Regions from separate parts of the Lysinibacillus sp. FSL W7-1291 genome, predicted to be linked through region 1. Evidence: riboswitches for the same ligand, from Rfam matches in the RefSeq annotation. Region 1 holds a riboswitch; each other region holds the start of a gene.
What was found. Region 1 has a riboswitch for S-adenosylmethionine ahead of NST76_RS08265 (YezD family protein). Riboswitches for the same ligand answer to the same signal wherever they lie in the genome.

Region 1 (3,282 bases):
TGTAAAATTATAAGCTCCAAAATTGAAAGTGGATGAGGTAGATGAATAGTGCTCAATCCGCTTTTTGACATGTTTGCACATAAAAATCCACTTCAACTGTTGAAGTGGATTTTTAATTTATCTATTAATCCAATAAAAAGCACCTGGACAAACTAATGTTTCCTTTGTTCGGTGTGGATCTTTCAATGTTACACCGATGGGTCCTTCTTTTAAATGCCCTAGCGTCATGGCAGATGCTGCCGCCTCCTCATAAAAATCCAAGCGCATATTTGGTAGCTGTAGTGACACAAATTGCTCATGCTGCTCAGAATCAGGTAGCTGTAATACCTTTTGCCAAAGCTGAACCGTCTCCTCCACATCCTTGACAAAAAACTGAATAGATTCCATTGTGATGGCTTGATTTTCATCGATTGCACCACTAGCTTTTAATTGTGCCAAACGTTCCTCATCTTCATCTGCCCATTCAATTAAGAATGGAAAATCCAATGAAAGATTGGGCATGCCAAAATGCAATAGCTTCCATTCTAGTGTCGTGCCATCTGGTCTTGTTCGGCTACAAGCATCGGGACCATATACTTCAAAGCCCAATGCACGCAATCGTTGACCCTCGTCTTCAATATTTTTGGTGCGCAAGGCAATTCGTGAAAATCCTTGGCGCTCACGATCACGTTTAAACGTATAATGTAGGGAATAAGGGTACAAAGCCGCTTGCTCAAATAAATCACGATCATAAATAGCGATTTGTTCAATATAGCTTAAGCCAAAATAGCTTAGCGTATTATAAGTCCCCCACATCGTGTGTTGACCACCGTTCACTGTACGGACATTTCGTTTATTGAAGAAAACCTTTATATTTTCTGGTGATTCTACTTGATGTACCAGATGATCAAAATATAAAGTCATGGCAATTCCCCTTTCTTTCCCCCATTAGCTTTACCTGGATGTTTAATTGATTTAAAATTTACTTAAGAAAAGGAGTTACTATATGGTATGAAAAAAAGTGCAATTTACCTACTAACTCCGTTAACTAATTTATGACTAACTATAAAGAGGTGATTTGAATGACAGATCAAGTAGCTGCTTTTAAATTGGCATTAGGTAACTATCCTACAGGTGTAACGGTTGTGACAGCATGTCATGAAACGAATCCAATTGGCTTAACAGTCAATTCTTTTGCATCTGTTTCCATTGACCCACTACTTATTTTATGGTCACTTGATAAAAAATCTCAGCTCCATTCTTACTTTATGGGTGCGGAAAAATTCGCTGTCAATATTTTAGCGAGTAATCAAGAGCATTTATGTACATTATTTGCAAGTAAAGTCCCGGATCGCTTTGCTCAAGCTAAATGGTCTACTTCTACTTTTGGGCTACCGATTTTACATGATACAGCAGCTATTTTACAATGTAAATCATTTCAGCAAATAGATGCAGGCGATCATACTATTTTTATTGGGCAAGTGCTAGACATTACAAATTCTCAAAAAGAACCCCTTCTCTATCATCGTCGTCATATCGGTCCAATTCCAAAAAGCTTTTATAGCTAATTTCCATAAAAAAGAGCCACTTGTAAGCAATGGAAACCATGCTTATTAGTGGCCTTTTCACATCGTTCAACTGAAATGAGCATTATTTCTTCTGTGGAAATCTCTGCTTTTCAAGCCTATTAATTTGCACAATCACACCATCTTGAATCGTAATATTCACTTCACCAAATTCAAGATTTTGAATTGCCTTAGCAATTGCCTCTAATTTTTTATCATCTACCTTTGCCGATTGAGCCATACGATACACCCCCTCTTTATTCTCCTAGTTGTACAAAAGAGGCCAACGCATCAAACCGATTGATAGCCCCTCCTATCTCTCAGACACCATCTGTTGGACTTGGCACCTATCTTCTCGGTTGCCGAGGCTTCATGGGGCCAAGTCCCTCCACCTCTCTTGATAAGAGTACTGCGTTTCTTGAAAATAATTCTATAATTCTGTTAACCGAATGTCAATATAAAATATTAGAAAACCTAGTTGAATACTTTGTAATAGCATCCTCTCTGTTACAATTCACTCATAATCCTATCGTATTGTATGCTATGTCAGTCTATCTAACCACAATGGCAAAGAAAAAACTGTGTAGAAGTATGACCTTCTCCACAGTTCATCACGTTATTCCCTATGCAAACATTCCATTAAAGTTTGTGCTGTCTGTTGCTTGCCCATCACCTTAATTGGTTGTCCCTCAGCAGGCACGATCCAATGAGGCTCATCCCCGCCATATAAAGACTGCGAGCTATTTGCAACCATAAATTGAGCATGCGCGGCTTCCATACGCAGTCTTGCACGAGCGAGTAAAAAATCCTCATCATTTGTAGCTTCTAGCTTAAAGCCCACTAGCGTTACATTCGGTTGCCAGCCCTTGATTTGCCCTAATACTTTTGGTGCCTTTTTAAAATGGATAATAGGTGGTTCGTCAGAAGGCATTTTCCCCGCTTCCTCCATTAAATTACCGGATTGATCATAAACCTTGTCAATAACCCAATCGGAGCCAGCAGCAGCCATAATAACAATATCGACTTGTTGTAGCTGAACCGCATGACGTACCTTTTCTCCTAAATCCTCAATACCTTCAAATTTTACCAATGTCATTTTGTCGTGATTTGCTGGAAGCTGTGCAAAGTAGCCATGCATATATATTACATTCGCACCCTTAGCCAATGCGGCCTCTGCTAAATAACAGCCCATTGTCCCTTTTGATAAATTCGTGTGCCCTCGTACACGATCCCATTTTTCAAGTGTTCCCCCACTTGTAATGAGTACGGTTTTGCCTTGTAATGTCCCCATACACTCACCTATTTTCTACAATATATACAAATACTATTTTAACGTAATGTAAGGATGTGCTTCAATAGCCACAATCATAGCGTACTATTTTGCTCTTTTAACCAAGCACTTAATATTTCCGCAAATTTCTTAGTAACAGGGGAAGCGTGGTGCTTCATCGCAATTCCAATGGTACGGTAGCCTCCTTGCTTTAGCGGGATTGCTTTTAACGTTGATGGTAAATGTTGAATGACCAATTGAGGCAAAATACTAATGCCTAAATGATGGGAAATCATTGAAAGAATCCCTACCTCCTCAGAAAGCTCAAAGCGAATATGGGGCTTTACATGATATTGCTCCAACAGTACCTTTACATCATTTGTCCCTTTATAGGAAGTCATGATAAAAGGCATATCTTCTAGGTCAACAATATCAATTTCTGTCTTATGAAATAAAGGGCTTTTATCT
Region 2 (3,282 bases), 2.3 Mb from region 1:
ACATCATAACGTAAAAATGGAGTGATAAGGTAAATGCCATTGAAATACTGCGCAGCCACCTCAACTAATTCCTTCGCAATGGCAATCCCCTCAAATGTTGCACGTTCTTTATCTTCACCACAGGCCTTCATTCTTGCTAAGGCATCTTCAGATAATTTTATGCCTGGCACCTCATGATGTAAGAATTCAGCACTTTTATAACTTGTAACGGGCATAATACCAATATAAATAGGTGCTTGCAAATGCTTGGTTGCCTCATAAATTTCCACAATTTTTTCCTTCGTATATACTGGCTGTGAAATAAAGTAGTCTGCTCCATACTCAATTTTCTTCTCTAAGCGTGCCACAGCACGATCTAATACACGGACATTTGGATTAAATGCAGCAGCTACTGAAAAATTTGCTTTTTTACGAAGTGGTTTACCTGAGAAGGAAATGCCTTGATTTAACTGCTTAATTAATTGGATCAGCTCCATTGATGAGACATCATAAACACTTGTGGCACCTGGGAAGTCCCCAACTTTTGTTGGATCACCAGTAACAGCTAACACATCATGAATTCCTAATGCATTTAACCCCATTAAATGTGATTGCAGACCGATTAAATTACGATCTCGGCATGTAATATGTGTTAGAGGACGTACACCATTAGTACTCTTCAACAATGCACCCATAGCAATATTGCTAATACGTGGAGAAGCCAGAGAATTGTCTGCCATCATGACGACATCTGCTCCTGCATCATACAATTGTTTTGCCCCTTCCAAAAAACCATCAATTTCCAGATGTCTAGGTGTATCTAGCTCTACAATGACAGAGCGTTCGCGCTTTACTTTTTCATGAAGAGGTTCATACTTCGTTGGCTCTGCTTCACGAACAATTTGAATCTTCTCCGGTTTGGCATACTTTTCATGAACTGGTGATAACTCTTCTAAATACTTCTTCGCTGCTGCTATATGCTTCGGTGTCGTACCACAACAGCCTCCAATTAAGCGTACCCCTTGATCACGTAATTCCACAGCCGCTCGACCAAAATATTCAGCTTCTGACTCATAAACGACACGACCATCTTCTAAGTCAAGGAGTGAAGCATTCGGATAAGCCGACATAAATGCCTTATCAGGAAGTTCTACACCTTCAAACGCCTGAATGGTATGGTGTGGACCTAAACGACAATTGACACCCACAATATCCGCACCAAGTTTTTCTAGCTCATGCAGGGCGTTATTTAAAGACATACCGTTTTGTAAAACACCAGGTTCGTGCATGGAAACTTGCGCAATAATCGGTAATTTTGTCTTTGTCCGTAGCATCTTTAAGGTAGCTGTTAATTCTTCAAAATCATAATAGGTTTCGAGTAAAAGGCCGTCTGGATTCCCAGCAAGTAAAACACTCGCTTGCTCCTCAATAGTTGCTAAGATTTCATCTAACGTTGCATCACTTTTACGAATACCACGAATACCACCAATTGTCCCTAAGACAAACTGACCTCCATCTGCCGCAGCTCGCTTTGCGATTGTAATCGCTGCTTCATTAAATTGTTGGACACGCGATTCTAATCCATAGCGAGCTAATTTAATGGCATTTGCACCATACGTATTCGTTTGGATGATATCAGCACCAGCTGCAATATATTCTCTATGAATCTTTTCAATTAACTCAGGTTTCTGTACATTCATTTCCTCATGACAATACTCCAAACCATAGCCATAAAGTACTGTGCCTATTGCGCCATCTGCCGTCAATACATGCGTTTTTAACCTTTCAAGCAATCTCATTAAACTAGCCTCTCTTCCTATATCTCTGTATAATAAAAAGCCTTCTTTTATAAAAAAAAGAAGGCTTTAATGACTCATCATTGTTTTTTCCTTCTCATCTTCGACTCAATGGTCTTCTGGATTTAGCACCTGACAAAAAAGTTGGTTGCTGAAGCTTCAATGGGCCAGTCCCTCTGCTTCTCTTGATAAGAATGTAGTATGAATTTTTTAAATAATTAAAAGAATCATATCGTTTACTGACGAATGAGTCAAGACTATTTCACATAACAAAGATATTTTTCACTTAAAAGCTTAGAAATTGGCTAGTTCCTTTGCAAGCTCCTCACCGATTTTCTTCCCATTTTGAATACAAGCACCAATCCCTACCCCAAAGTATGAACAACCTGCGATGGATAGATTAGGATAGTTTTCTTGTAATTCTTGAACTAAACCTTGTAATGCTTCACGGTGAGCTAGATCATATTTTGGCATTTGATCAATCCATTTTGTGACATTAATAACTGTTGGCTGTTCCTCTATTCCTAGGCTCTTGCGCACATCCTCTAAAGCAACCGCTGCTAATTCTTCGTCAGACATGGCATGGAGTTGCTCATATGCTGGATTGATGCTTTTATAAAAGAGTCGCACAAGTAATTTATGATCTCTTGATGTATGCCTCCATTTACGACTTGTCCAAGTTGCAGCATTACATGTAACGTCAGAATTATGTGAGACAATATAGCCCGTTCCATCTGCTGGCAATCTAGAGTCTGGTACATCAAAACCTAAATAGATCGTAATTGCTGAAGCTGTCGTAAATTGGTCAAAATAACTGTTTAATGATTCATCCTGTAGTAGGCCTTGAACAGCCTCATTCGGCAGTGCTAAAACGACATAATCTGTCTCGATGCTTTCACCATTAGCTAAGGCAATTGAATAGTGGTTTTCTTGCTTTTGAACATTGACAGTTGCGACACCCTTGATGATCTCTACATCGGTTAATGTTTGTTCGAGACGATCAATTAGAGAAGATAAACCGTTTTTGAACGATATAAACTTTTTATTGGCTGCTTTAGCAAATTGCTCACGATTCGCATCAAAGCCTTTTATGATACTTCCATACTCGTTCTTATAGTCAATCAAGTACGGTAAAGTAGAGGCAATCGAAAGCTGGTGTAAATCACCTGAATAAACACCTGCAAGAACGGGTGCAATTTGATTTTTTACAAGCTCTTCCCCTAAATAATAAGTTAAAAACTCTCCAATTGAACTTTCCTTTGTGAAGTCTTTGTTTGGTAAAGTCAAATCTTTTAATGCATCTTGTTTACCTTGCTCTGTAATCAATGTGCTTTGCTCCAAGGATGCCAAACTCATTGGTATTCCAAAAGTAGAATCTGCCGGAATGGCATGTAATTCATTATTCGTATAAATATAGGAAATACCTGTTTCGTTGTAAACTAGATTCTCCTCAAAATCAAGCTCCTGTACAAGCTCCATAACACCTTTATGACGAGCTACAATCGAG
Region 3 (3,282 bases), 1.3 Mb from region 1:
TGGAGCAATAGGATTTGACGGTAATAAACCTATTAGCTTCCTACAAGCTGAGGGTGCAAAAGAAGTAGGAATTGAAATGTACACACTCTCCAAAACTTATAATATGGCAGGCTGGCGTATAGGCTTCGCTGTCGGTAATGCCGACATTATTGCTGCCATTAATCTAATTCAGGATCATCTGTTTTGTAGTCAATTCCCTGCTATTCAACAAGCAGCAGCAACGGCACTTACAGCTTCCCAAGAATGTGTGGATGAACTGCGAGCTACCTATGAAGGTCGCCGCAATGTACTCATTGAAGAAGCTCAAAGAATTGGTTGGCATGTAACGGCTCCAAAAGGCTCCTTCTTCGCATGGCTCCCTGTACCATTCGGCTATACTAGCGAGCAGTTTGCCGATTTATTATTGGAAAAGGCTGATATCGCTGTAGCAGCAGGCAATGGCTTCGGCCGATATGGCGAAGGCTATATCCGTGTTGGTTTACTTGTTAGCGAGGAACGCTTACGTGAAGCAATCCATAGAATCGAACAATTACAATTATTCAACCCTTAACCATGACATGAGGCTGGGACAAAAGTAAAAATGTTAGACCGATTATAAGCTCGGTCTAACATTTTTTAATTCAGGAAGGAACATGCAACTCAGTGAAAAGAAAAAGTTAGTACATTTTCGCTATTTTTCAATTTTCCTTGGCTGCTGTAAACCGTGTTCTAATGGATAAAATTGAACATGGCCTGTTTCTTCATCAAATTTTCGAAAGTGCTGGATGCCTTGAACCTCAGCTAGCACTATGTCAGCCGTAATAACAGGGTTCCCCCTCTTCATTAAATGCCCCCCTGACACGATGCCCCATTGATCACTCATAGAACCATGGAAATGTGTTTCATATCCCCCATCGCGCTTACATACTACGCCAGAGCCTTGGATCAATTCAAGTGGCCCCTCTTTTTTTATGACATCGCTAAAACTTACGTTAATCTGTGATGTTTCATCAGGTACTAAATAAACAAAGCTACTCTTTTGAAGGCTACCTATACAGCTAACAATTGTTGCTGACTCAATATGGTTCTCCTCACAAAGTGCCTCCATTCCTTCAATAATGTCTGTACCCATTAGCAATCGAGCACTCACAACCTTGCCAAATGAACCTATACCATAATTAACTCTTACAGACATTGCTATCCCTCTTTCATGACGAAATATTATAATAATATAAAAAATTTAAAAAATATTTATTGACTTACTATAACCTATAAATTATATTAGTTCTATCGGAATTACAAAAAAATATGATAAATCTCTTATCAAGAGTAGCTGAGGGACTGGCCCTATGAAGCTCGGCAACCTCCTTTTAGAAGGAAGGTGCTAAATCCTGCAAACGATTATCGTTTGATAGATAAGAGAGGACATTTTTTCATGAGCCTCTCTTAGTTTGTAAGAGAGTTTTTTTATTTTCAAAAACCGATAAAAACAATCTTGGAGGTAATTTTCATGAAAAAGAAAAATAAATTTTTAGTAGGTTTAGCAAGTCTTACATTAGCAGCAGCTCTAGCAGGTTGTGGCTCTAAAGAAGAGAGTAAAGGTCAAGCTGAAGCAATTAATGAAAATAAAATCGTCGTAGGCGTCACGTCTGGTCCACACGAACAAATCGCAGAAGTTGCAGCGAAAGTAGCCAAAGAAAATGGGCTAGAAGTAGAGCTTAAATCATTTTCTGATTATGTTTTACCTAATACATCCTTATCTGAAGGTGATCTTGATGCGAATAGCTATCAACACGAGCCTTTCCTCGATACGTTTAATAAAGATCATGATACAGATTTAGTACCAGTAGGCAAAACGATTTTAAATCCAATGGGTATTTACTCTGAAAAATATAAATCCTTTGATGACATTCCAGATGGTGCAACATTTGGTTTACCAAATGACCCAACAAATGGTGCTCGTGCCCTCTTTGTTTTACAGGAAGCAGGCTATATAAAATTAAAAGATGGGGCAGATTTAACAGCCTCTATCCGTGATGTAGAAGAAAACAAAAAGAATTTAAAATTCATCGAATTAGAGGCAGCTCAAATTCCTAAGCAGCTTAGTGAAGTAGATGTAGCAGCTATTAATACAAACTTCGCATTGGAAGCTGGCATTAATCCTAAAGATGACGCTATTCTTTTAGAATCTACTGACTCTCCATATGTGAACTATATTGTGGTACGTGCAGAAAATGAAAATGACCCAACAATTAAAAAGTTCGTTGAGGCTTACCAATCTGATGAAGTACGTCAATTCATTGAAGAAGAATTCAAAGGTTCAGTAATCCCTAGCTGGTAATACATTCAGGAAGCTTCTAGTAGCTGAAGAATCTGCCGAAATTCCTCTATGGAAAACGAGCAAATTCTTGCTTTTTAGGAGCTTGAGAAAGGAGCAATCAATCGGATGATTCAATTACAAAATATCTCAAAAGAATATAAGACGAAAAAAGACATCATTAAGGCTGTAGATGGAATCAATCTCCATGTAAAAAAAGGACAAATTCATGGTGTGATTGGCTATAGTGGTGCAGGTAAAAGTACACTCATTCGTTGCGTCAATCTACTAGAGCGACCTACAGCTGGAAAAGTGTTAATCGACAATGTGGACATTACTGCCCTTTCTCTTCATGAATTACGGCAAACACGCCAAAAAATCGGAATGATTTTCCAACATTTTAATCTATTAAAAACGGCAACCGTTTACCATAATATTGCTGTTCCTTTAAAGCTACTTGGCTATAACGAGAAAGAGGTAAAAAACCGTGTGGCTAAATATGCTGAAATTGTTGGATTAACAGACAAACTAGACAGCTACCCTAACCAACTTTCAGGTGGGCAAAAGCAACGTGTTGCTATTGCACGTGCCTTGGCACAGGAACCAGAGGTTCTACTTAGTGACGAAGCAACAAGTGCACTCGACCCTGAAACAACCGAAGCCATTCTTGAATTGTTGTTAAAAATTAACCGTGAATTAGGCATTACGATCCTGCTGATTACACATGAGATGAATGTCATTCAGAAAATATGTGATGAGGTTTCTGTTCTTGAGTCCGGAAAAGTGGTGGAATTTGGTATGGCTATTGAACTTTTTGCTAAACCGAAGCATCCTACAACGAGAAAGTTTTTAAATACGATTTCACAACGTAATTTATCCCCTTCCCTGATCGAGCAGTTAAATGTTTCAGGCAGTGTCATTCGTTTAACCTTCCTAGGTGAAAGTACTGGTAAGCCATTACTAGCAGAAGTTACGAAAGTGTATGA

Region 2: another riboswitch for S-adenosylmethionine. It lies ahead of NST76_RS19395 (bifunctional homocysteine S-methyltransferase/methylenetetrahydrofolate reductase); the one in region 1 lies ahead of NST76_RS08265 (YezD family protein).
Region 3: another riboswitch for S-adenosylmethionine. It lies ahead of NST76_RS02255 (MetQ/NlpA family ABC transporter substrate-binding protein); the one in region 1 lies ahead of NST76_RS08265 (YezD family protein).

What each region holds. Positions count from the first base shown of each region.
Region 1 is NZ_CP151994.1:1,731,908-1,735,189, reverse strand. Features, by position in the region: gene NST76_RS08280 (cold-shock protein) at 1-13, shown strand, start outside; gene NST76_RS08275 (VOC family protein) at 118-903, opposite strand; gene NST76_RS08270 (flavin reductase family protein) at 1,062-1,547, shown strand; gene NST76_RS08265 (YezD family protein) at 1,630-1,785, opposite strand; SAM riboswitch class I at 1,855-1,951, opposite strand; gene NST76_RS08260 (phosphopantothenoylcysteine decarboxylase) at 2,161-2,835, opposite strand; gene NST76_RS08255 (LysR family transcriptional regulator) at 2,910-3,282, opposite strand, start outside.
Region 2 is NZ_CP151994.1:3,988,032-3,991,313, forward strand. Features, by position in the region: gene NST76_RS19395 (bifunctional homocysteine S-methyltransferase/methylenetetrahydrofolate reductase) at 1-1,778, opposite strand, end outside; SAM riboswitch class I at 1,870-1,970, opposite strand; gene NST76_RS19400 (protoporphyrinogen oxidase) at 2,070-3,282, opposite strand, start outside.
Region 3 is NZ_CP151994.1:476,783-480,064, reverse strand. Features, by position in the region: gene NST76_RS02265 (pyridoxal phosphate-dependent aminotransferase) at 1-550, shown strand, start outside; gene NST76_RS02260 (PPC domain-containing DNA-binding protein) at 671-1,174, opposite strand; SAM riboswitch class I at 1,297-1,401, shown strand; gene NST76_RS02255 (MetQ/NlpA family ABC transporter substrate-binding protein) at 1,490-2,320, shown strand; gene NST76_RS02250 (ATP-binding cassette domain-containing protein) at 2,426-3,282, shown strand, end outside.